Regions from separate parts of the Sporacetigenium mesophilum DSM 16796 genome, predicted to be linked through region 2. Evidence: riboswitches for the same ligand, from Rfam matches in the RefSeq annotation. Region 2 holds a riboswitch; the other holds the start of a gene.

Region 1 (12,846 bases), on a different contig from region 2:
CATATATAGCATTCTTTACCATAGCTTCTATCCTGTTAGTTCCTGAAGTTCCTGTAGTAGTTGCAAGTATCATTTCAGTCCCTCTAGAAGGAGTTACAACTCTACCTACTGTAGAAACCCCTATAGGGAAATTATAATGCATAGTTACACAAGCATCTATATACCCTGAATCTAGTAATTCTTCCATTTTTTTATGAGCTTCTTCTTCACTTTGAACTTCAACTACTTCTAATTCAGTTTCTACCTTTTTACCTATTAAAACTATTTCAAATTGAGAAGACTTAGCTAAATGAGCTCCATTTACTAAATTTGAAACCCCATGCTCACTTCCTAAAGTAGTTAATCCAATTCTTATTTTTTTACCAAATTCACCACTTTCGATGGCATTAGCTATTTCTAAGAAGGTATCTGCAATTGCTCTATTTGCAGCATTATTATTAGCCATTAAGATCACCCCCTAATCTTCTAACATATCTAATGCTAATTTCTTCATTGCTTGTGCTATCATTTTCTTTATTTCGTCTTTAGAAGCGCCGCCTTCATTTTCAGCTACTCCAGTATTTCTCTCTACTATGAAAGATACTCCGTCGAATAAATTAGTCATACGTCCTAAGAACAAGCTTCCTTTACCTACAAACATAGCTCTATTTGCATCTCCGCTAGTTAAATCTTCTATAGCAAATCCTACATATGGAACTCCTGATGGTATATGTCCTTGAGTAGGAGCCCATCCTGGAAGTCCATGTTTTTCAACAAAGCTAACTAGTTCAGATCTTTGTAAATCTCCTCTTTTAACAGCTAAAGCAGCTATCATCTTATAGTTAGCTTCTGGCACATCTCCTGCTCCTGCAGGTTTAGTTATATCTGGATTTTGCATTTCTACAGAATATTTATCTATATCAGTTACTTTAAGACCTGCTTTATCTATAGAGTCTGTTATTAAAGCTGTCATAACTGCTTGTGGAGAAGATCCTGTACCAACCGTATGTTTTCCAACTAAATCAGTTCTTATTATAGGGTTTACTCCATCATTTTTAGAAACTAATACAGCAAATCCACCTACTACATCTTCAAGAACTGGCATACCTTTCTTGATATGGTCTCTTGCATTCATACCTAGTTTTGCTGTAGCTCCACCAGCAACTACCATAACATTTTCGAATATTCCTGATTTTACAAGTGCTGATGCTTGTATTAATGCATGAGTAGGTGCTGCACAGAACCCTCTTGTATCTGATCCTGTAGCATTCTTAAGTCCTGCCATTTCAGCTATAGATTTTGCAAAGTTTCCTCCGCCTCTTTGATTTACATCTCCACATGCTTCTTCAGAGCACTCTATTACATATTCTATGCTAAGTGGATCAACACCAGTTTTTTTAACTAATTGTACAGCAGATAAAACTCCAGATGCTTTAACTACTAAATTTTCAAGCATTGTATGTGCGTTTAAGTTAACGTCTACATCATGAGCTGCCTTAACACAACCTACTAGTTGTTTGTTATGGTATAAGCCTTCAGCTACATGATCTTCAACTAATTTTTTTATCTCATCTAAATTATCTGACTTTAAACTTGCATGATAAGGAGCAAGCATATCATAATTTGATTCCATTTTAGGTTTTACTTCATTTATAAAATCTTCAGATAACTTAACTAAGTCAAATGCATCTGACATTTTCATAAGTGCTAAAAACTCATCTTGAGGCATTATTTCCCCAAATTTACCATCTCTTGAACCTTCTATTTTCTTATCAAACCAAGGCATTTGATGATGTCTTAATTCTTCAGGTTTTATGTTTCCTATGTACACTTGATTTGGTAAGTAATTTACTACCTCTTCATAGCTTCTTATATGGTTATTAATTTCTTTTAATAAGTCTGAATTAGGATTAGCATGTCTTTCCATACTACAAGTACTTCCATTATGTACTATCATATCTGGAGTATGTACTAATATGTAGCTAGCTCCCTTTAAAACTGGATAAGTCATCTTTTGCACCCCCAAATTTTTTTAAAAAGTTTTATATATTACAATAGATGGGCAAAAGCCCATCTATCTCATTAATTTTCAAATACCGTTTGGCCATCTACTTCAGTAGTTAAAGCTTTTAACGCTTTTTCTACTAAGCCTCTTCTTAATGATTTTTCTTCACTAGCATCTAATGATGGGTTACCTAGTGGATGAGGTATTGCTATTGTTGGAACTATTCTGTTTGCACCAACTGTAAGTGATATTGGAACTACAGTACACATGTGAACCACAGGTATACCTGTTCTTTCTATTTCTTTTACCATCGTTGCACCGCAACGTGTACAAGTACCTCACGTAGAAGTTAATATAACTGCATCTACGCCAGCTTCTATTAATTCTTTTCCTATTTCAGCTGCGAATTGTTTAGAACTTTTAACTGCAGTACCATTACCAACAGTTGTATAGAAGTATTCAAATAGTTCTCCTATTTTACCTTCCTTCTCCATATCTCTTAATACGTCAACTGGTATTACTCTATCAGAGTCTATATTTGCATAAACTGGATCATATCCACCATGAGCAGTTTCATGAGTTGCTTCTGTTAAATCGCCAAAACCAGATATGCTGTATTTTCCGTATTTAGAAGCTGATGAAGACTCTATTCTATCTGGGTTTCCTTTTGGAACTATACCACCAGATGTAACTATAGCTATTTTAGCTTTTGATATATCTTTTATAGCTGGGCTTGGATCAACTCTATCAAAGTTTGGCATTGGATATTCAGTAGTAAATTCCTCGCCTTTTATTTTCTTTACAAGCATCTCAACAGCTCTTTGAGATCCTCTCTTATCTGAGAAGAAGTTCTTTCTTATTCCTCTAGCCATATAACCTTCTTCAGCTGGAGATCCTAACTCTTCATTTTTAGCTAACTTTAATGCAAATTTAGCTACTGCTGGAAGAGCTTTTCTCATACCTGCTGCAGAGTCAGTTGTTTCAACTATGTATACATCTTTCTTAAACATATCTGCCCCTGGATTTTCTACGTACATTGCAGTTAATACAGGTATATTTAATTCACTTTGAACAGTTGTAGCTATACTACCAGCTGCAACTCCGTATCTACCTGCATTAAATGCAGGTCCTGATATAAATAACTCAGGATTGAAGCCTTTTATCATATCTAATACTTCTTTAGAAGCACTTTCAATATTTTCGTTAAAGTATGAGTCTCCACATACCACTGTAGCAACTATTTCAGCATTATCTCCTAGTAATTGGTTTAGTTGTTTACTTATTGGAGGTAACTCATCAGCTACATGTGGCTTAGTGTCAGCCTTCTCTTCTCCACCTATACCAGCAAAGAACTGATTTACATAATGAACTACTCTTAATTTTTCCATAAATTTCCCTCCTTTCAACTTTTCATTAGTCGTTGAACTTGCAGAATTGGCCTCTTATATTTTTCATTTCATCTACTATAGAATCTACATCTATAACCATTTCCATCATACCTACTTGATCATCATATACACCTGCATCAAATGAATCTTTCATTTCAGGTTCTACAACGTGGAACACTCTTAATCCTAATTCTACTCCTGCTAAAGGTCCTGCGAAAGTAGGATCTCCTGCAGTAACAGTTTCAGCTGCTAGACCAGCAGCTTCAGCTTCAGATGCACCTAGAACAACCACAAGATTTTCTGCGCCAAATTTGTCAGCAAAATCTTTAACTCTCTTTTGGTTTTCTAAGTCCATAGCCCCAGCAGCAGTTCAGACAAAGCATTCTGTTGAAGAAAAAACTACTTCAGCTCCGTCTACAGTTTTTATACATTCTTCTATTGCAGGTCCTGGAATACCATCACGGTCTCCAACTATTATGACCTTTTTATTAGTTAATAAGCTCATAACTATATCCTCCTATTGAAATTTTTATTTTTATTAGAATCCCTTACTAGTTAAATAACCAAATCCTGTTTCATTTGTTGCACCAGTTATAGCTTGTATTTCTACTTCTATACTTCCATCTTCTCTTAAGCTTCCAGCGAAACCTCCAGCTATAACATCTACTACATTTATATGACCAATAATTTTATCCATTTTTGGAAGAACTATTACTTCATTTGCATTACCATTAGTAACAACTGCATTTGCTCTAACATCAGCATCTGCTAATGATTGAGAAGCACCGTCTCTACCAGCATACTCATCTGTAACTATAACAGTTTTTATTTCTTCCATTTCTATTTTCTTACAGTTCATTATAAGGTCAGTATCTGGGTTACCAAATCCTTCTTGAGAAACTATAACTGCGTCTAATCCTAAGTACTTAGCTAACTTAGCAGTCCAGTTAGAAGATCTTTCTTTATCTGCTAAGTAAACGTTTTCATTTGTTATGATAACGCCTACGAAGTTATAATCTTTTCCGTGTCCTGCGTATAAGTCTTCTACTACAGAGTTATTTAAGTGAACATAAGTTGGGTTCTTATCACAAGCAGAAACACAGTTACCACTTACTATTGCACCGTCCATTAATTCAGTTGGATATAATAAAGTAGGAACTATTTGCTTTGCATCTACACCGTATACATATGTATCATGTAGTAATCCTTGAGTTTGTAACATATAAACATATCCAACCTTAGGAAGCTCTGGATATTCTTTTACAGATTCCATTAAAGGTTTAGTTTCATAAACTTTTACTTCATCTGGATTAACATTTCTAGCAGCTTCTCCTAAATATCTAGCAGCTTTGAATCCTATCATTCTAACAGCTTTTTCATGGTCATATTGCTTTAATCCATCAACTGGTTCAGCTATTACCACTACATTGTGCAGTTTAGAGAATGGAGTATATTCAGCTCCAGGTCCAGTCATATCTACTATACCTTCTTGGAAGCCAACTATTTTACCAGTAGTTACAACAGCCATACCTTTTAATGCATGAGTTCTACCTTCTCCTACTGTATCAACCTTAGAAAGTATTCCTGGGAATATTCCACCATTACCTTCTACTTTTACTCTTGGTTCTATAACATCTTTAACAGGAGTTATTCTTACACTTTCTCCTGGATGAGCTAATTCTAGGTCTATTGACTTTATGTGCTCATCTCCACCAATTTCTCTTATCATTTCTTCTTTGTTGATATATAAAACGCCATTTTCAACCTTAGTTGCATCAGCGAATTTCACATCATTTATGAAGATATTTCCTAATTCAAGACGCATTTGGTGCACCTCCTAGTATTTATTTTAAAAGTTAAGAACTGAATTGTTCTCAAATTTTTTTAACTTAAGTAATTATATATGTTTCTTTATCATTTCTTCTATGCTAGTTTTGCTAGCATCATCTTTAGTTACCTCATCTATTTTTTGTCCTTCTTTGTACATAGCTATTGTAGGCAATCCTAATACTTTTTGTGATATAGCTAGCCTTCTAGCTCCAGTTGTGTTTAGTTTACAGAATTTAACTTTATCTCCATAAACTTCTGATAATGCTTCTATATCTGGTAATAAAGCCTTACATGGCTCACAACCATCACTCCAATAGTCAACTAAAACTAACCCTTCAGCTTTTAATACTTCTTCTTCAAAAATTTCTTTATCAAGTACAAACATATTAAATACCTCCTTTGATATTAGTGTTCAAATTTTGACTCTATATATTTCTCTGCTGCTACAACGGCTATTGCACCATCAGCAGTAGCAGTAACTACCTGTCTCAAAGATTTTTCTCTACAATCCCCAGCCGCAAATACTCCTGGTATATTTGTTTTCATGTCTGGATCAGTTAATACGTACCCTGATTCATTTAAAGTTATTTTTCCTTTAAATAAACTAGTTTGTGGTAAGAATCCTACAAATACAAATACTCCCATTGTTCCATCTTCTTCATCAGCTTGATATTCAAATACCTCACCAGTTTTAGTGTTTTCAAATACTACAGACTCTAGTATCCCATCGCCTTTTACTTCTTTAACAACTGTATCTAATAAGAATTCTACTTTAGAGTTTCTTTTAGCTTTTTCTTCTATAGACTTTGCACATCTAAACTCATTTCTTCTATGTACTATTGTTACTTTTCTGGCGAACTTAGTTAAGTACATTCCTTCTTCAATTGCAGTATCTCCACCACCTATTACAAATACTTCAAAGTCTGTGAAGAAATCTGCATCACAAGTTGCACAATATGATACACCCTTACCTGTTAGCTCTTTTTCTCCTGGAACTCCTAACTTTCTTGGACTAGCACCAGTAGCTATTATTATAGATTTAGCTCTATATTCCCCTTTTTCTCCTTTTAAAACCTTTATATCTGATTCTAGATCTGTGTCTAGTATAGTATCTTTTATCATTTCTGCTCCAAATTCTTTGCATTGCTCAACCATTCTAGCGATTAAGCTTGGACCTGTAGCATCTGGTATAGAACCTGGGTAATTTGCAACTTCATCAGTTGTAACTATTTGACCACCTGTTTTATCTTTTTCTATTATTAGAGTCTTCATTTTAGCTCTTGCTCCATAAAGACCTGATGCTAAACCTGCTGGGCCCGCACCTATTATTATTACATCATATACATTTTGCATCTCCATAAGCCCTCCTCCTTTTATATTACATACTCAATTCTTTCTATTGTGTTTTTGAATATATCAAAGTCTACTACTTGGAAGTCCTCTATTATATTCAGAGGCCATTTTGGTGTATCAAAATTCCCTCTGAATTTTGTAGCCGTACTTAAAGCTTCTTCTATCAACATCACAGAATTAATATCTAAGTCCTTATCATGCTTTAATATTATAGTCCTATATGGTGTTTCATTCGGTTTTACACTTCCGTAAAGTGGATGAGATAGTAGCCTGTATCCAGAGTGTATGTAATCTCTACATATTTTAAGTATACCTATATAATCTTCCTCTAAAAACTCAATATCTTTATTTAAATTACTATCTCTAACAAGAGGATTATTTGTTAATACTTTCACCTAAAACACCTCGCTTCTCCTTAAGTTGTCTTCAATAAAAAAACAGGGAAAACAAATTCCCAATTTGTTTTCCCTGTTTATTCCAGGGTTCTGTCCAGATATAGTCCTTTTGCCTGAGAATTTCACTTAATTTCTTGGGAGAAATTTAAGTTTGTCCCTTCGGCGGCCCTTAGGCTCTCTTCTATATCCTTCTATCAGACTGTTTTCGCTTTTCTATACCATAATTATACAATTTTTAATTTTTTTATTCAATACAATTTTGTTAATTTTTTATTTTTTTTTGTATTTTAAAACCTACAATCTATTCTATTATAATAATTCAATATTTATGACTAAATTAAATTATCTTTTCACACTTATGATATAATTTCGCCTTTTTAATATAATCTCCTTCTTAAAATAATAAATATCTTTTCGACAAATATATATATTATAAACATAATAAATGAACCTTATAATATATATTATAAGGTTCATTTATTATTCTTTTATATAAAATATACCCATTACTCCAGGACCTGCGTGAGTTCCTATAGACGTTCCTACATCTACCACGACTATATCTTTTGGATTTATCTCTTTTTGTATAATTTCCTTTAATTTTTCTAGCTCTTCTTGGTTGTCTCCATGGCCAATACCAATTGTTTTATCACTAAGGCTTGTTCCTCCTCTTTCTTTAACTAGCTCTATAATTTTGGAGATAACATTTCTTTTTCCTCTAACTTGAGCTATGTTTGTAACCAATCCATCTTTCACTTCTAAAATAGGTTTTATGTTTAACATAGTCCCTATTGCAGCCTTAGTAGAAGATATTCGACCACCCTTTTGTAGATATTCTAGCGTATCTACAGAAAATATAACATTCATTTTATCTCTCATTATTTTTAGTTCATTTAATATATCTTCTATATTTTTTCCTTCTTTAGCCATTTTTGCAGCTTGAACAACCTGCATACCAGCACCATAAGAAAAACTCATAGTATCAAAAGTGTATATCTCTCCATCAATATCGTTTTTAGCCATAATTCCGGATTGATACGTTCCCGATGCTACAGATGATCCACCAATGTATAATACAGTTTTTCCATATTTTACATGTTTATCGAAGACCTCTTTGAATTGGATGTATGTAGCTTGAGAAGTTTTTGGTATAACTTTTTCAGTTCTAAGTTTTGTATAAAATTCATTTATGGATATATCTATTCCATCTTTATATTCTTGTCCATCAATTATAATAGTTAGAGGAACGATATCTATATCGTATTCACCTATTAAAGTTTTTGGTATGTCTGATAAACTATCACATACAACTTTTATATTACTCATTGTGTAATCTCCCTCTATATATTAATTATTTACTCATATTATATATATTCAATATTTAATTTATTACTCCTTGGTAATTCTACACTATTATCTCATACCAGGATAATCTAGTTGTCTTAATGCTTCATATACTACTATGGCTACTGAGTTAGATAAATTCAGAGACCTAGCTCTCTCAATATTTAGCATAGGTATTCTTATACAAGTGTCTAAATTTGCTTTTATTAAGTCTTCAGGAAGTCCTTTGGTTTCTTTTCCAAATACTAAAAAACAATTATCTTCATACTCCACATCTGAATGAGTTTGTTTTACCTTAGTAGTACCATAAAAAAATTTTCCTTCTGGATTTTTTTGTTTTAATTCATCAAAGCTATCATAGTATTGTATATCTACTAAGTCTAAATAATCTAGACCTGATCTTTTTAAATATTTGTCATCCATAGAAAACCCTAATGGTCTAACTAAGTGAAGTTTAGATTTAGTTGCTGCACAAGTTCTTATTATGTTTCCTGTATTTTGAGGTATTTCAGGTTCTACAAGTACTATATTTAAAGCCATATTATCACTCCTTATTTTATGTGTCTAAATACAAAAGGTCTTTTTACATCAATTGCTTTTTTGGGGCACAGTTCATGACAACAATAACATCTTATACAAGAATTTAAATTTATATTAGGCCCTTTATCATTCATATATATAGTTTTAGCAGGACAAACTCTTGCGCATTCTCCACACTTAACGCAATCCTCATATCTTATTGCAGGTTTTGGAGTAAAGAATAAAGTTATATATTGTTCAAATACTTTAGGCATTTTTCCTTTAAAAAAGTTTATATTTCTATTTTTAGGAATTTTATAATCTTTTATTATTTTATCTTCAAGCTTTTCACCAACTATAATTATATCAGAGAAATCCTCTTTTAAAAGTTTTCTTTCTAAACTTCGTTGTACTGTAGGAACAGTATTAGGGGCTAAATTTATTATTTTACATCCAACAACATCTAAAGCATATGGATTAGATGATCCTATAAGTAAACCCACCTTTCTAGGTATTCCAGCTGATGGCCCTTCACCTTCCATACCTATTATCCCATCCATTATTGTTAATGTGGGTTTTACATATTCACATATATCTACTAATGCATCGGTAAAATCCTTTAGATCGGGCATTTTAAAGTGATATTCAGCTTTTGACATTCCAGGCACTACACCAAATAAGTTTTTTACTCCTCCAGTATACGTAGCCATTACATGTGTTTTAAGCTTACAAAGAGATATAACGTAATCTGCATCTTCTACAGGTTTTATTACAGTGAGGTATTTTAGTATTTTACCTTCTTTATTTTCAACCTTTACTTCAGATGTATCGTAATTTAACTTAATATCTAATTCATTTGCTATATCTTCAATTCCACAAGCTTTATATACACCTTTTAGAATTTTTTCTGTGTACGGCCCACCAGGGCTATCTCCTACTATAACTTCACAATCTAATTTTAAAAGTTCTTCTGCTAATGCTTTTAAAACTAATGGATGTGTAGTTGTAGCTTCTTCTGGCCTTTTCTTCATTAAAAGATTTAATTTTATTAAAACTTTGCTTCCTCTTTCTATGTATTTTTCAAGACCGCCTATATCATCAAGCATTTTATTAAATGAGATTTTTATATCTTCATATATATAATCATTACATTCTCTTATGGAAACTTTCTTCATTATAGCCCCCTATATATCTAGTAGTTTATTCAAAGCTTTTGCAACTCCACTTTCTGTATTTTTATCGGTAATATAATTTGCCTTTTCTTTTACCAAATCCTCTGCATTTCCCATGGCTACACCCATACCTGCATACTCTATCATACTTAAATCATTATAGTTATCACCAAAAGTTATTATTTCTTCCCTATTTATTCCTAAAAACTCTGCAAGCCTTTTAACTGCATGTCCTTTATTTACACCTTTGTTCATTATTTCTATATTGTTATGCCAAGAACTGCATAGCTCTATATTATCAATATCTCTTAGTTCTTCTTTTATTTTCTTTAATATATCTTTGTCTTCATCTATAATTATAACCTTTAATATATCCTTATCTTTTATACTTTCTTCTAGGTTGTTATCTATTACTATATTTATTCTCATGTCTTCTGAAATTGATTTGTTAAACTCATAATATTTTAAAGAAGAATGATTTAATTCTTTGCAATATAATGTATCAGCACTATAAAATTGATAAAATATATTATATTTATCAAGTATATCTATTATTTTTATACAAGAATTGTTTTCTATCTTATTTTCATATATAACATTTTCTGTACCATTTTCTCTTATAAGGGCTCCATTGCAAGCTATTATTGGAGTATTTATATCTAGCAATTTTGCATAATTTCTAGCTGATGTATATATTCTTCCAGTAGCTATAGCTACCTTTACCCCTTTGGCTATAGCCTTCTTTAGAGCTTCTCTATTTTCTTCACTTACTTCATGGTGATTACTAAGCAAAGTTCCATCCATATCTGTAACTATTAATTTGTAATCCATATAATATCACCTCATATTTTCTGTGCATTTAAGTTTTTATTTTAATACAAAATCAACTAAAAAACAATTAATCTCCTATCTTTGAATTAAGAAATAGGAGATTAATTTCTTTTTTATTCACCTTTTAGTATTACCTTATTTTTAGGAGGATAATAATTTTGTGCAATAAGTTCTTTTTTAATTACTTTTTCATTTTGACTGTAAATTCTATAAGTATTTATTCTATATCCTAACCTACCTTTTTCTTTTACTATTTCTTCTCCTTTAGAAAGTGTTTTATCAGTTTCAAAAACTACTTTATTAGGTATAGTTTTAATAACCTCTGTGTCTACTTTTATATTTACTTTATCTTTTATATTTCCATATACATTAGATATAACCTTATTCTTATTTACTATATTTTCAATATATACTGGATGAGAATAATTATTTTTAAATTTTAAATCTATTATACCGTATACTAAAGTAGCATCTCTTCCTTTTTCAACATAGGAACTAGGTATTGAATGGTTCCTAACTTGCGTTATCTGTAATCCTGAGTACAGTACAGAATTATATAGTGTAGATGATACTTGACATATTCCGCCTGCTATACCGTCTTCTAGTTCTCCATTGATTATAACAGGTGCTTCCTTAAAGCCTTGATTTATTCCTCTTTTTCCAGTTAACCTGTTAAAAGAAAATTCTTCTCCAGGATTTAAAAGGATTCCATTTACTTTATATGTTCCTAATTTTATATTATAAGACCTACCTTCTACTTTATCATTAAATTTCGTTTCATATCTTCCAAGTACTGTATTTATTTGAGATAGATAATTGCTATTAATATTTGGACTTATTACATCTACAGGAATTATTACATCTTCATAATTTCTAGAATTTAAATTATCAACTATTGTTTTTTCTAAGTTATCAAAGTTTACTTTTGCTCCATCACTATGTGGAGTTATATTTATATTTCCATCTCTAGTGCTTATTTTTGCATTTATAGGTTCTTTGCTTAAAGATTTATTTATGTTGTCTATATAATTTTTTAATTTATTTGAATCATATTTACTAGTTATATTTATTACTTCTTTTGACTTTCTATTTAAATCCCAAACCTTTTTTATATTAGCTATATATCCATTATCTCTACCTATATTATATGCTTGTTCTATATTCTTTTTTATTTCGTAGTTATAACTTATATCTTTTGAATTTAAAGTAAATACTTTATTATCATAGATTAAATTTATTTGTTTGTTTTCATTGTACTCAGCTAATCTTTGTAAAGCCTCATCTTTAGTTAACCCTCCAACATCTATATTTCCTATATATACATTTTTATATATCTTTTCATTACTGTTATAGCCATAACTATATATATTGAAACTAGATAAAAGTATACAAATTGTAAAAACTACAATAATAATCGATTTTTTCATTAAGATCCATCTCCTTTTTTATAGTAATTACAATATTCCTTTATAGGGCATTTGCTACACTCTGGGTTTCTCGCTTTACATATTCGTCTTCCATGAAATATAAGCAAGTGATGTGCCCTAGACCACCTACTTTTAGGTATAGCCTTCATAAGTTCAAATTCTGTTTTTTCAGGATTAGTTGTTTTGACTATACCTATTCTATTTGCAACTCTAAATACATGAGTGTCTACAGCTATAGTATCTTCACCAAAAGCATTGCTTAAAACTACATTTGCTGTTTTCCTTCCTACTCCAGCAAGCTTCGTCAATTCATCTAAACTTCTAGGAACTTCTCCATTATACTTTTCTATTATATCCTTAGATGTACTTATTATTTTTTGTGATTTGCTTTTATATAATCCACAACTTCTTATCATATTTTCCAACTTTTCTATTTCTAAATTTGCAAAGTCATAAGGTGTATTATATTTTTTAAAAAGTTCACTTGTAATTATATTTACTCTAACATCTGTACATTGGGCTGATAAAATTGTAGCTATTAATAACTCAAATGGTGTTTTGTAGTTTAGCTCGCATTCTGCATCTGGAAAAGTTTCTTCTAAA
Region 2 (12,846 bases):
ATTGAAAGTATATTTGATACTGCTAAAAGTTTGGCTAGAACATTTAGTTATGGTGGGGGAGCTGGGCTTGATATATCAAAGCTAAGACCTAAAGGTGCTAAGGTAAATAACGCAGCTAGAACTACTACAGGATCAGTATCCTTTATGGATTTATATAGTATGGTCACAGGACTTATAGGGCAAAAAGGCCGTAGAGGTGCTTTGATGTTAAGTATGGATGTAAGTCATCCTGATATAGAGGAATTTATAGATATAAAAAATGACTTGAATAAAGTAACAAAAGCAAATATATCTGTAAAAATAACTGATGAATTTATGAAGTGTGTTAAGAATAGAGAAGAACATAGTTGTACATTTATAGTTGAATCAACAAAAGAAAAAATAATTAAAAAAGTTGATGCATATAATTTATTTATTAAGCTTACTAAAAATAATTGGAATTTTGCAGAACCAGGTATATTGTTTTGGGATAAAATAAATAATTGGCATTTAATGAGTGAAGATAAGGAGTTTTATTATGCAGGTGTTAATCCATGTGCTGAAGAGCCTCTGCCACCAGGAGGTAGCTGTTTATTAGGGTCTATAAATTTATCACAATTTATAGTACAACCATATACAAAAAGCGCAAGTTTTGATTTTAATAAATTTAAATCTTGTGTAAAAGAATGTGTAATAGCTTTAAATGAAGTTTTAGATGAGGGATTATCTCTACATCCATTAGAAGAACAAAGGATAAGTGTATCAAAGTATAGACAAATAGGCCTTGGGGTTATGGGAATAGCGGACATGCTTATAAAACTAAATATGAGATATGGATCTGATGAATCTATAAAACTTTGCGAAGAGATAGCTAATACTATGTTAAATAATGCCATTAAGCAATCTGCATTACTTGCAAAAGATTTCGGTCCTTTTGAAAAATACAATGAAGAAGCTATATTTAACTCCCCATTTTTTATTCGAAACATAGATCCAAAAGTAAAAGCTTTAGTAAAAAGATATGGAATCAGAAACTCACAGCTACTTACTATACCACCTACAGGATCTATATCTACTATGTTAGGTATAAGTGGAGGAATAGAGCCTATTTTTAATTTATCGTATATAAGAAAAACTGAGAGCTTGCATGATGAAGAAGTTTATTACAAAGTTTATACCCCTATAGTTAAAGAATATATGGATTTTAATGGGATTAATGATGAAAATGAATTACCTAATGTATTTGCAACAGCTATGAATTTGGATTATAAAGATAGAATAAAAATGCAAAATGCTTGGCAAAAATATATAGATGCATCTATATCATCTACAATAAATATTCCTTATGAATTCCCTATTGAAAGTGTATATGATATATATATGAATGCATGGGAAAGCGGATTAAAGGGAGTTACTATATATAGAGATGGTTGCCAGAGAAGCGGAGTTCTTATAAATGAAAAAACTAAAAAAGAAATTATTGAAGAAAAAGTCGAAGAGTTAACTATGACAGCCGATAATAACGAAAAAATACCATTTAAGTGTCCAGAATGTGGATTTGAAGGTATAACTGCTACAGGTGGATGTACATTATGCCCAGAATGTGGTTATAGTGGTTGTAATTAGTATTATATTCCTAGCAAATAATAATTATTTATATGGTGATAATAATTTATGAATAATACAAAAGGAGGAAATAAAAATGCAAGATAAAAGCCATATAGATAAAAGTAAATTAGACAAAGTTCCATCAGGACATCCATTTGAGTATAGAGATATTGTAAGTGAAGATTTACCAATGAGTGAACATACTATAGATGGCCGTAGATTTAAAAATGAAGTGCAAAATGGAGAATATGAAAATGTTAAAATTGATGACGAAAATCCAGGTAATAGAATATTGTATAGAAAACTAAAATAAAGTTTAAAAAGCCTTGTTAACAAAATTTACAAGGCTTTTTTGAGCAACGGTCCTGCTTCTCAAGGCCGTTGGCGACATGAGCAAAGCGAATTTTTGTTTAAAATGAGAGAGAAATGTCGTAAATAAATTTTAAATTTATGTATAACATAATGCTATATAGTCATATAATAACTTAAACCAAAAATGGTAACAAACTAAAAAATTAAAAAGGAGTGATAACTATGCCATTTGTAAACAGCATAGCAAAATCTGAAACAAGAGGTTCAAAATGTTCTTTATGTGGTAATGAGGTTAAGGAAAATGAATTTTCAGTAGCTTATGATAAGGAAAATTCAAATCTAGTATGTCTTTGTAAAGAATGTGAAGAGGTACCAAAATGGAAATAGACATTAGCGATATTAAAAGATTAGATATTACTTAAAAAGAGCCCTACATTATATAAATGAAGGCTCTTTTTTAATTTTTATATTAATCCATTAACAATGTCTTCTATTGTAGCGCCAGCCATATAATCGTCAATGTCAATATTTGATAATATAGATTTTATTTCTTCCTCATTATGTTTTGTTCCTATTAGTAAAGTTTCAATATCAGAGACATTAGACTTTCCGAAAAAGTCTCCGCATACTTTAATATCAGTTATTATTCCCTTTTCAACATTTAAATAAAATTCTATATTTCCACCTGCATACTTTAATTCATTCATTAGGGTGTATTTAGGTGAGTTTCCAAAATTCCACTCCCAAGTATTGTATTTTTCATCGTATAACTTTTTTATGTTATTTAAATCATCTTCTGAGAATTTATAAATTTTATAATCAGTATTTGTTTGGGATATATGTTTCATAATCATATCTTTAAATTCTAATATGGTTAAAGGGCTTTTTAGATGTTCACTAATATTTGTTACCCTACTTGCTACTGACTTTACGCCTTTTCCTTCAAATTTAGATGGCTTTACCTTTAGAGCAGAAGAGATATCTGTTATTACTGAAGTAAATAATAAAGTACCATGATGCATAACTTTGTTTTTATAATTGCATTGAGCATTTCCTGAGAATTTCTTGCCTGATATGGTTAAGTCGTTTCTTCCAGAAAATTCAGCGTCTACAGATAATTCTTTTAGTATATCTATAATAGGCTGGGTAAACTTTCTAAAATTATTAAAGCTTTTAGCATCATCTGTTGATATAAAAGTAAAGTTTAAATTTCCTAAGTCGTGAAATACGGCTCCTCCCCCTGTTAACCTTCTAACTACAGGTATAGACTTTTCTTTAACATAGTCATAATTTATTTCTGACAATGTATTTTGATTTTTACCCACAATAATTGAAGGATCATTTCTCCATAACATAAAAACATCTTCATTAAAGTTTTTTAATATGTATTCCTCCGCTGCTAAATTAAAATTAGGATTTGTGAGATTATTATCAATAAATAGCATATTTATCCCCCTTGATTATTTATTTTATTAAATACTATCAGATATATTATTAGAATTCAACAGTATATTATTATCTTAAAAGATAGCATCTATAAGTAGCTAATATTACACTTGTTAAGATATTAATTAAGGTACTTTTTTGTAAATACTATAGTATAATAACAACATAAAGGAAAATTTTAGAAAATTTAATATTATCAGACGATATTAGCGGGAGATATCCATTAGGGTAGCCGAAGAAGCAATAAATTAATGCCGATTAATTTAGAATCTTTCAGGCAAAGGGACTGTTAATTGATGATACTCTGGAAAGTCCCGTTAGGGCGCCGAAGAAGAAAGGTAAGTTTAAAAGTTTTACCAAAGCTTTCAGGTAAATATACAGAGATATGAAGGCGTATATTACTTATGCTTTCATATCTCTTTTTAATTTATAAAGGGGGTGTATTAATGGATAATGTAAAAAAAACTACACTATATGATGCACATAATAAGTATGGGGGAAAGATTATAGAATTTGCTGGATGGCTTATGCCGGTACAGTATGAGGGCATAATTGAAGAACATGAAGCAGTGAGAAACAATGCTGGGTTATTCGATGTATCACATATGGGAGAGGTAGAAGTAAAGGGTAGAGATGCATTTAAATATGTTCAAAACTTAGTTACAAATGACATAGGTTTGCTTGTAGACAACCAGGTAATATATACATTTATGTGTTATGAAGATGGTGGAATAGTTGATGATCTTTTGGTTTATAAATTTGATGAAGATCATTACTATTTAGTTATTAACGCTGGAAATATAGAAAAAGATTTTGAATGGATGATCAATAATAAAGAAAGTTATGAAGTTGAAGTTGTAAATATTTCTAGTGAAGTTTCTGAAGTTGCAATTCAAGGACCAAAAGCTCAAGAAATACTTCAAAATTTAACAGATTTTAATTTAGATGAAATAAAGTTTTTTTACTGCAAAAGAGATGTATTAATTGATGGAGTCAAATGCCTTGTTTCAAGAACAGGTTATACAGGGGAAGATGGATTTGAAATTTATACTGAAAATCAGTACATTGAAAAAATTTGGGATAGTATATTAGAGACAGGAAAGCCTTATGGCATTAAGCCAGCGGGATTAGGTTGTAGAGATACATTGAGATTTGAAGTAGCTCTGCCTTTATATGGAAATGAGATATCAAAAGATATAACGCCATTAGAAGCAGGATTAGGATATTTTGTAAAACTAAATAAAGAGAGCTTTATAGGTAGAGAGGCTCTTATAAAACAAAAGAATGACGGGTTAAATAGAAAGCTTGTTGGTTTTGAATTAAAGGGAAGAGGAATTCCAAGACATGGTTACTCAGTTGAATTTAATGGTGAGAATATTGGAGTTGTAACTACTGGTTATTTTTCACCAACTCTTAAAAAAAATATAGGTCTAGCTCTTATAGATTCTAAGTATGCTGATTTAGGAACTGAAATAGATATTTTAATTAGAAATAAACCTGTAAAAGCTGAAGTTATTAATAAGAAATTCTACAAAAAAAATTATAAAGAATAAAGCAAGTTACAAATTAATAAATTTTTTATTAAGAATAAACTATAGGGGGATTAATTATGAAAATTTTAGAAGGATTACTTTATAGCAAGGACCACGAATGGGTAAAGGTAGATGGAGATAAAGCTTATATTGGAATTACTGATTTTGCTCAACATGCTCTGGGAAGTATTGTTTATGTTGAATTACCTGAACTAGATACAGAATTAAGTGCTAATGATACATTTGGTGCTGTAGAGTCAGTTAAGGCAGCTTCTGATTTATTTATTCCAATTGATGGTGTAGTAGTTGAAGTAAACGAAGCTTTAGAAGATAATCCTGAGCTGGTAAATGAAGATGCTTTTAAAAATTGGATGATTGTTGTTGAAATATCAGACAAATCTCAGCTAGAGGATTTATTATCAGCAAATGATTACGAAGAGTTTTGTAGCAAGGAGGCATAATATGTTTCCTTATATACCTAATACTGATTTAGAACGAAAAAAGATGCTTGAAAGTATTGGAATAAATAATGTTGAAGAATTGTTTATTGATATTCCTGAAAATGTAAAATTAAACAGAAGACTAGATATTAATGGGCCAATGTCAGAACTTGAAGTAAGCAAGGAAATAAAAGATATTTCAAATAAAAATCTAAATAATGAAGATTTAGTTTGTTTTCTTGGAGCAGGTTCATATGACCATTATATACCTTCAGTTGTAAGGCATATTACATCGCGATCAGAATTTTACACTGCTTATACTCCTTACCAACCAGAAATAAGCCAAGGTACCCTTCAAGTAATTTTTGAATATCAGACAATGATTGCAGAACTTACAGGAATGGATGTATCAAACGCTTCTATGTACGATGGAGCTACGGCATGTGCTGAAGCAGCTATGGTTTCTATGGCAAGTACAAAGAGAAAAAATGTAGTAGTTTCTAAAACTGTAAATCCTGAAACTAGAAAAGTATTAGAAACATACATGAGATTCCATGGTGGAGAAGTTATAGAAGTAGATTTTAGAGATGGAGAAACAGATATAGAAAGCCTAAATAAATCAGTAGATAAAAATACTGCTTGTGTTATTGTTCAAAATCCAAACTTTTTTGGAGTAGTAGAGGATTTAACTGAAGTTGAAAAAATAACACATGCAAATAAGGCATTGTTAGTAATGAATGTTGATCCAATATCATTAGGTGTTTTAAAAACTCCGGGAGAAATCGGGGCAGATATTGCTGTAGGGGAAGGGCAATCTTTAGGAAATGCTATGAATTTTGGAGGTCCATATTTAGGATTTATGGCTTCATCTTCAAAGCTTATGAGAAAATTACCAGGAAGAATGATAGGGCAAACAGAGGATTTAGATGGAAATAGAGCCTTTGTCTTGACTCTTCAAGCTAGAGAACAACACATAAGAAGAGAAAAGGCAACATCAAATATATGTTCAAATCAAGCATTAAATGCCCTTGCAGCTACTGTTTATATGTCTGTTATGGGTAAAGATGGTATTAGAGAAGTAGCTAAGCAGTGCATGCAAAAATCTCACTATGCTTATAACGAGTTAATAAAATCAGGAAAATGTAAATCTGTTTTTAACAAACCATTTTTTAAAGAGTTTGCAGTAGAAGCTATGGAAGATACAAATAAGGTTAATGATAAGCTTTTAAAGGAAGGTATTTTAGGTGGATATTCCTTAGAAAAAGACTATCCTCAATTAAAGAATTCTATTTTATTCTGTGTAACGGAAAAGAGAAGTAAAGAAGAAATAGATAAGTTAGTTAAATTGATGGAGGGGATAGTATGAAGGAATATAATAAATTAATATTTGAAATATCAAAAGAAGGAAGAACTGCCTATAGGCTTCCAAAGTGCGATGTACCTGAGTACAATGAAGAATTAATTCCAGAGCATTTACTTAGAAATAAAACCTTGGAACTACCAGAGGTTAGTGAAGTAGATGTTGTAAGACATTATACTTTATTATCAAATAAAAATTATGGTTTAGATGCTGGTTTTTATCCACTTGGCTCTTGTACTATGAAATATAATCCCAAAATTAATGAAGATATGGCTTCACTTCCTAAATTTACAGGTGTTCATCCATACCAACCAGAAGATACTGCTCAAGGATGTCTTGAACTTATGTACAATTTAGAAGAAAAGCTTTCAGAAATAGTTGGAATGGACGGATTTTCATTACAACCAGCAGCAGGATCACATGGTGAGCTTGCAGGGCTTATGATAATAAAAGCTTATCATGAAAGTAGAGGAGACTATAATAGAAAGAAAATAATAGTTCCAGATTCTGCCCATGGTACTAACCCTGCCAGTGCTTCTGTTGCAGGATTTGACATTATTGAAATAAAATCTGACGAATATGGAAATGTTGATTTAGAAAATCTAAAAGCTGTTTTAGGTGAAGATATTGCCGGACTTATGCTTACTAATCCAAGTACTCTTGGTTTATTTGAAACTAACATAAGTGAAATAGCAGGCCTTGTTCACGGAGCAGGGGGACTTCTATATTATGATGGAGCTAACACAAATGCCATAATGGGAATAACAAGACCAGGAGATATGGGATTTGATGTTGTTCACTTAAACCTTCATAAAACATTTTCTACTCCACATGGTGGGGGAGGTCCAGGAAGTGGTCCTGTAGGAGTAAAAAAAGCGTTGATACCATATCTTCCTGTACCTATTATAGAAAAGGTTGACAATGAGTACTTATTAAACTACGATAAACCTAAATCAATAGGAAAAATAAAAAATTTCTATGGAAACTTTGGAGTACTTGTAAGGGCTTATACTTATATTCTTACTATGGGTGCAGAAGGTCTTAAGAAGACAAGTGAAACTGCAGTTTTAAATGCTAATTATATGAAGGAAAAGCTTAAAGACTATTATATGACAGCAGATGGAGTATGTAAGCATGAGTTTGTTTTAGCTGGACTAAAAAATCGCGGTGATAACGTTACAACATTAGATGTGGCAAAGAGAATTATAGACTATGGATATCATCCTCCTACTATATACTTCCCATTAATTGTTGATAGTGCGATCATGATAGAGCCTACTGAAACCGAGAATATTGAAACTCTTGATGCTTTTGTAGAGGCTATGATAAATATCGCAAAAGAAGCTTTTGAAAGTCCAGAACTACTGAAAAATGCACCACATAATACTTTAGTAAGAAGAGTAGATGATGTAAAGGCTGCAAGAAATCCAGTATTAAGATGGACTAAATAATCTTAAATTTGAATATTTTAACACTCTAAAATTTAAATTGATTTTAGGGTGTTTTTTTATTGTTTTTTAATCCTATTACTCCAAATGGGCCAAGTAAAAAGAGTTTTGTTAAAATAGATGCCATATCCTTTGGAGATTTTTTCATACCGCTTTCAACCCATTGTTGAACTACCCCTAAGTGTGCAGAAAGTACATAAGAAATAAAATATTCCTCTGGTACCAACATGTTTTCTTTGTTAAAAGTTTTAGACAATCCCTTTTCAAATAAATTAGTTTCTATAAACTTTTTAATTTTACTATGAAATATAGGATCACCTTTTGGACCTAAAATAGCCTTCATAAAATTAGAGTTCTCTTTAAAATATTCAAAGAGTTTTATCATAAAAGGGAGGGGTTCGTTTAGAGCGTCTATATTCAATAAATTTATAGAATCAATATCCTTTGTCTGTTCTTGGATTTCTTGTATGACTTCATTTTCAACTTTTTCTAATAAGTCATATTTATCAGTATAATGTAGATAAAAAGTTCCTCTATTTATATCTGCCCTTTTAGTTAAGTCAGTAACTGAAATATCGTTAAATCCCTTTTCTTCAATTAACTCTGATAAGGCATTTCTTATCATTTTTTTTGTTCGTATTGTTCTTCTATCATTAATTACCTTTGCCATTTTTATTTCCCCATTTTCTAATTATATTTACAAATTTTAATAGACAGTTTTATCTAAATTGTTGAATACTAAACGTTTTAAAAATTAATGTTCATTGCATCAAATCATATATTTATTATAATATACATATAAATAATTAATCAACAAAGTGTTTATAAAGTAAAATTTATTTTTATACATAGAAAATTATTATTTCCATCTGACAAACTAGAGCAAGGTCTCGCTTCTTAAGGTACTTGATGACATTAGAAAGGGGAATTTTTTTAAAAAATTAAAAACTAGGGAGGAGAGCACGGCGTATTTGCTGTGGAATTTATGAACAATTTATTTCATGTTGGCATTGATATTGGATCTACCACAGTTAAGGTAGTGATTTTAGACAGTAAAAAAGAGATAATTTACAGTAAATATGAGAGGCATTATTCAGATATTAAGAAAAAGCTTCAGCAAATACTTCGAGATGCATATAAAATTCTAGAGGATGCTCAGTTAACTATAATGATTACTGGTTCTGGCGGAATGAATATTGCAAATAGTATTGGAGCTTCTTTTACACAAGAGGTTGTTGCAGCTACAAAAGCAATAAAGACTTACTACCCTAAAACTGATGTAGCAATTGAACTTGGAGGAGAAGACGCAAAGATTACTTATTTCAAAGATGGAGTAGAGCAGAGAATGAATGGTACTTGTGCAGGGGGTACAGGATCATTCATAGACCAAATGGCGTCCTTACTTAAGGTAGACGCTATTGGATTAAATGAATTAGCTAAAAATTATAGTGTTATTTATCCTATAGCAGCAAGATGCGGAGTTTTTGCAAAAACTGATGTTCAACCTCTTTTAAATGAAGGTGTTGCAAAGGAAGATATTGCCGTATCTGTACTTCAAGCTATTGTAATTCAAACGGTAAGTGGATTAGCTTGCGGAAGACCTATCAAAGGGAATGTAGCATTCTTAGGAGGACCTTTGTTCTTTCTTTCTGAATTAAGAAAAAGATTTATTGAGGTATTAAAACTAGAAGAAAATCAAATAATTTTTCCGAAAAATTCACAACTATATGTAGCAATTGGAGCTGCATTGTCTTCTGTAGACGAAAAAACATTAATATTTAATTCCTTAATAAGTAAAATTGAAGAATTTGGAAATACAACTGAGGCTGAATCAAGTAGATTAGAGCCGCTTTTTAATAATAATGAAGAATATGAAGAATTTATATCAAGACACAATAGAAATTCAGTAAAAAGAAGAGATTTATCCACTTTTGATGGAGACTGTTTTTTAGGTATTGATGCAGGTTCTACTACTACAAAAGCAGCCCTAGTAGATAGTGAGGGGTCTCTCCTATATACATATTATGGAAGTAATGAAGGGAGCCCTATTAATTCTACTATTAAGATACTAAAAGAATTGTATAATAATTTACCATCAAAAGCAAAAATAGTGAATTCAACTGTTACAGGATACGGCGAAGGTTTATTAAAGTCAGCATTAAATATAGATATAGGTGAAATAGAAACAGTAGCTCATTACAAAGCAGCGGATTTCTTTTGTCCTGGAGTTGATTTTATACTAGATATTGGTGGGCAAGATATGAAATGCCTAAAAATAAAAGATGGTGTTATAGAAAGTATACTTTTAAATGAGGCGTGTTCTGCAGGGTGTGGTTCGTTTTTAGATACTTTTGCAAGTTCACTTAGTATGAGTATAGGAGACTTTGCTTTAAAAGTATTAGATTCTAAAAAACCAGTTGACCTTGGATCAAGGTGTACTGTTTTTATGAACTCAAGGGTTAAACAGTCACAAAAAGAAGGTGCAACAGTAGGTGATATTTCTGCAGGATTATCATATTCAGTAATAAAGAATGCACTTTTTAAAGTAATTAAAGTGAAAAACCCTAAAGAATTAGGAGAGAAGGTTGTTGTTCAAGGTGGTACCTTCTATAATGATGCAGTACTTAGAAGTTTTGAAATACTATCTGAAAGAGAAGCTATAAGACCAGATATTGCTGGAATAATGGGAGCTTTTGGAGCGGCGTTAATAGCAAGGGAAAGATACGGAGAAGGTTATAAAACAAAATTATTAAACGAAAATCAGTTAAATGAATTTGAAATTAAAACTAATATTTCAAGATGTAAATTATGTTCTAATAATTGTTTGTTAACAATAAATAAGTTTGGGAATGGTGAAAGATTTATCTCAGGGAACAGATGTGAAAGAGGCACGGGTAAACAAAGAGGACATAATTCTTTACCGAATCTATTTGACTATAAATATGAAAGAGTTTTTAAATATGAACCTTTATCAAAGATAGAATCAAAAAGGGGAACTGTAGGTATGCCAAGGGTTTTAAATATTTATGAAAACTATCCTTTTTGGTTTACTTTTTTTACAGAGTTAGGGTTTAGGGTAGAACTATCGGATAGATCTTCAAGTAAGTTGTATGAAAAGGGAATTGAAACAATTCCTTCAGAGTCAGTATGTTATCCTGGAAAGTTAGTTCATGGCCATGTTATGGACCTTGTAGACAAAGGAGTAGAATTTATTTTCTATCCTTGTATTACCCATGAACAAAAAGAACAAAAAGAAGCTGATAATCATTTTAATTGCCCTATAGTTGTTTCATATCCTGAGGTTATAAAAAATAATATGGATGTTTTAAGAGAAAAAAATATATTATATATGAAGCCATTTTTACCATTTGATAATAAAAATAAGATGATAAAGAGATTGTATGAAGAATTAAAATTATTTAATATTGATGAAAACGAAATAAAACAAAGTGTAAATAAAGCATATGAAGAACAAGAAAAATTTAAGAGAGACATTCAAAAATCTGGAGAAGATACACTGAAGTTTATAAGGGAGAATGGTCTTAATGGTATAGTTCTTGCTGGAAGGCCATATCATATAGACCCACAGATAAACCACGGTATACCAGAGATGATAAATTCACTTGGCATGGCAGTGTTGACAGAAGATTCAATATCTCATTTAGGAGAAATTGAAAGACCAATTAGGGTAGTAGATCAATGGGCATACCATTCAAGACTTTATGCTGCGGCTAGTTTTGTATCAAAGAAAAATGATTTAGAACTAGTACAATTAAACTCATTTGGATGTGGGTTAGATGCTGTTACAACAGATCAAGTACAGGAAATACTAAATGGAAATTCAAAGGTCTATACAACACTAAAAATAGATGAGGGTAATAATTTAGGGGCAGCGAGAATAAGACTTCGTTCTTTAAAGGCTACGATTTTAGAAAGGGAAAAAAATGGATTTAAACTTAAGAAGGTAGATAATAAATATAAAAAAATACAGTTTACAAAGGAAATGAAAAAAAATCATACTATTTTAGCACCAGAAATGTCTCCAATACATTTTCAATTCGTAGAGGAAGCATTTAGACAATCGGGATACAATTTAGTAATTCTTCCATCAGTAGATAATAAAGCTACAGACATAGGATTAAAATATGTAAATAATGATGCTTGTTATCCTGCAATAATTGTTATAGGCCAGCTTATAGAAGCTTTACAATCTGGTAAATATGATTTAAATAATACTTCAGTTATAATATCACAAACTGGAGGAGGATGTAGAGCTACAAATTATATAGGATTTTTAAGAAAAGCACTAAAGGATGCTGGATTTGAAAATATTCCTGTAATATCGTTAAATGCTAATGGTATGGAGAAAAATCCTGGCTTTAAATTTTCTTTGAAATTTTTAAACAAAGTTATGATGGCTTTGATTTATGGTGATCTACTTATGAATGTATTGTACAGAGTTAGACCATACGAAAAAATAAAAGGTTCTGCTAACGAGTTATATGAAAGATGGGCTAAAATTTGTAAAGACTCTTTAAAATTTGCTAATAAAAATAATTTTAAGGAGAATATTAGAAACATAGTAAAAGATTTTGATGAGTTAGAAATAACTGATGAAGTTAAACCAAAGGTTGGATTAGTTGGAGAAATACTTGTTAAATTTCATCCAACAGCAAATAATAGTGTTGTAAATATAGTAGAAGCAGAGGGAGCAGAAGCAG

The links. Region 2 has a riboswitch for glycine ahead of gcvT (glycine cleavage system aminomethyltransferase GcvT). Riboswitches for the same ligand answer to the same signal wherever they lie in the genome.
Region 1: it holds a riboswitch for glycine, as region 2 does, so the genes downstream of both, BS62_RS08260 (GrdX family protein) here and gcvT (glycine cleavage system aminomethyltransferase GcvT) in region 2, are expected to answer to the same signal.

What each region holds. Positions count from the first base shown of each region.
Region 1 covers NZ_JCANUR010000008.1:46,317-59,162, reverse strand. The annotation lists gene grdD (glycine/sarcosine/betaine reductase complex component C subunit alpha) at 1-445, opposite strand, end outside; gene grdC (glycine/sarcosine/betaine reductase complex component C subunit beta) at 458-1,990, opposite strand; gene grdB (glycine reductase complex selenoprotein B) at 2,062-3,372, opposite strand; gene grdA (glycine/sarcosine/betaine reductase complex selenoprotein A) at 3,398-3,877, opposite strand; gene BS62_RS08275 (glycine/sarcosine/betaine reductase component B subunit) at 3,911-5,197, opposite strand; gene trxA (thioredoxin TrxA) at 5,270-5,587, opposite strand; gene trxB (thioredoxin-disulfide reductase) at 5,608-6,555, opposite strand; gene BS62_RS08260 (GrdX family protein) at 6,576-6,950, opposite strand; glycine riboswitch at 7,042-7,144, opposite strand; gene BS62_RS08255 (DegV family protein) at 7,431-8,276, opposite strand; gene trmL (tRNA (uridine(34)/cytosine(34)/5-carboxymethylaminomethyluridine(34)-2'-O)-methyltransferase TrmL) at 8,364-8,834, opposite strand; gene BS62_RS08245 (DUF362 domain-containing protein) at 8,846-9,988, opposite strand; gene BS62_RS08240 (Cof-type HAD-IIB family hydrolase) at 9,998-10,816, opposite strand; gene BS62_RS08235 (VanW family protein) at 10,930-12,243, opposite strand; gene nth (endonuclease III) at 12,243-12,846, opposite strand, start outside.
Region 2 covers NZ_JCANUR010000001.1:176,568-189,413, forward strand. The annotation lists gene BS62_RS00885 (adenosylcobalamin-dependent ribonucleoside-diphosphate reductase) at 1-1,605, shown strand, start outside; gene BS62_RS00890 (DUF1413 domain-containing protein) at 1,682-1,900, shown strand; gene BS62_RS00895 (hypothetical protein) at 2,122-2,286, shown strand; gene lplA (lipoate--protein ligase) at 2,364-3,344, opposite strand; glycine riboswitch at 3,546-3,644, shown strand; glycine riboswitch at 3,648-3,728, shown strand; gene gcvT (glycine cleavage system aminomethyltransferase GcvT) at 3,792-4,898, shown strand; gene gcvH (glycine cleavage system protein GcvH) at 4,955-5,338, shown strand; gene gcvPA (aminomethyl-transferring glycine dehydrogenase subunit GcvPA) at 5,340-6,683, shown strand; gene gcvPB (aminomethyl-transferring glycine dehydrogenase subunit GcvPB) at 6,680-8,128, shown strand; gene BS62_RS00925 (TetR/AcrR family transcriptional regulator) at 8,172-8,795, opposite strand; gene BS62_RS00930 (acyl-CoA dehydratase activase-related protein) at 9,111-12,846, shown strand, end outside.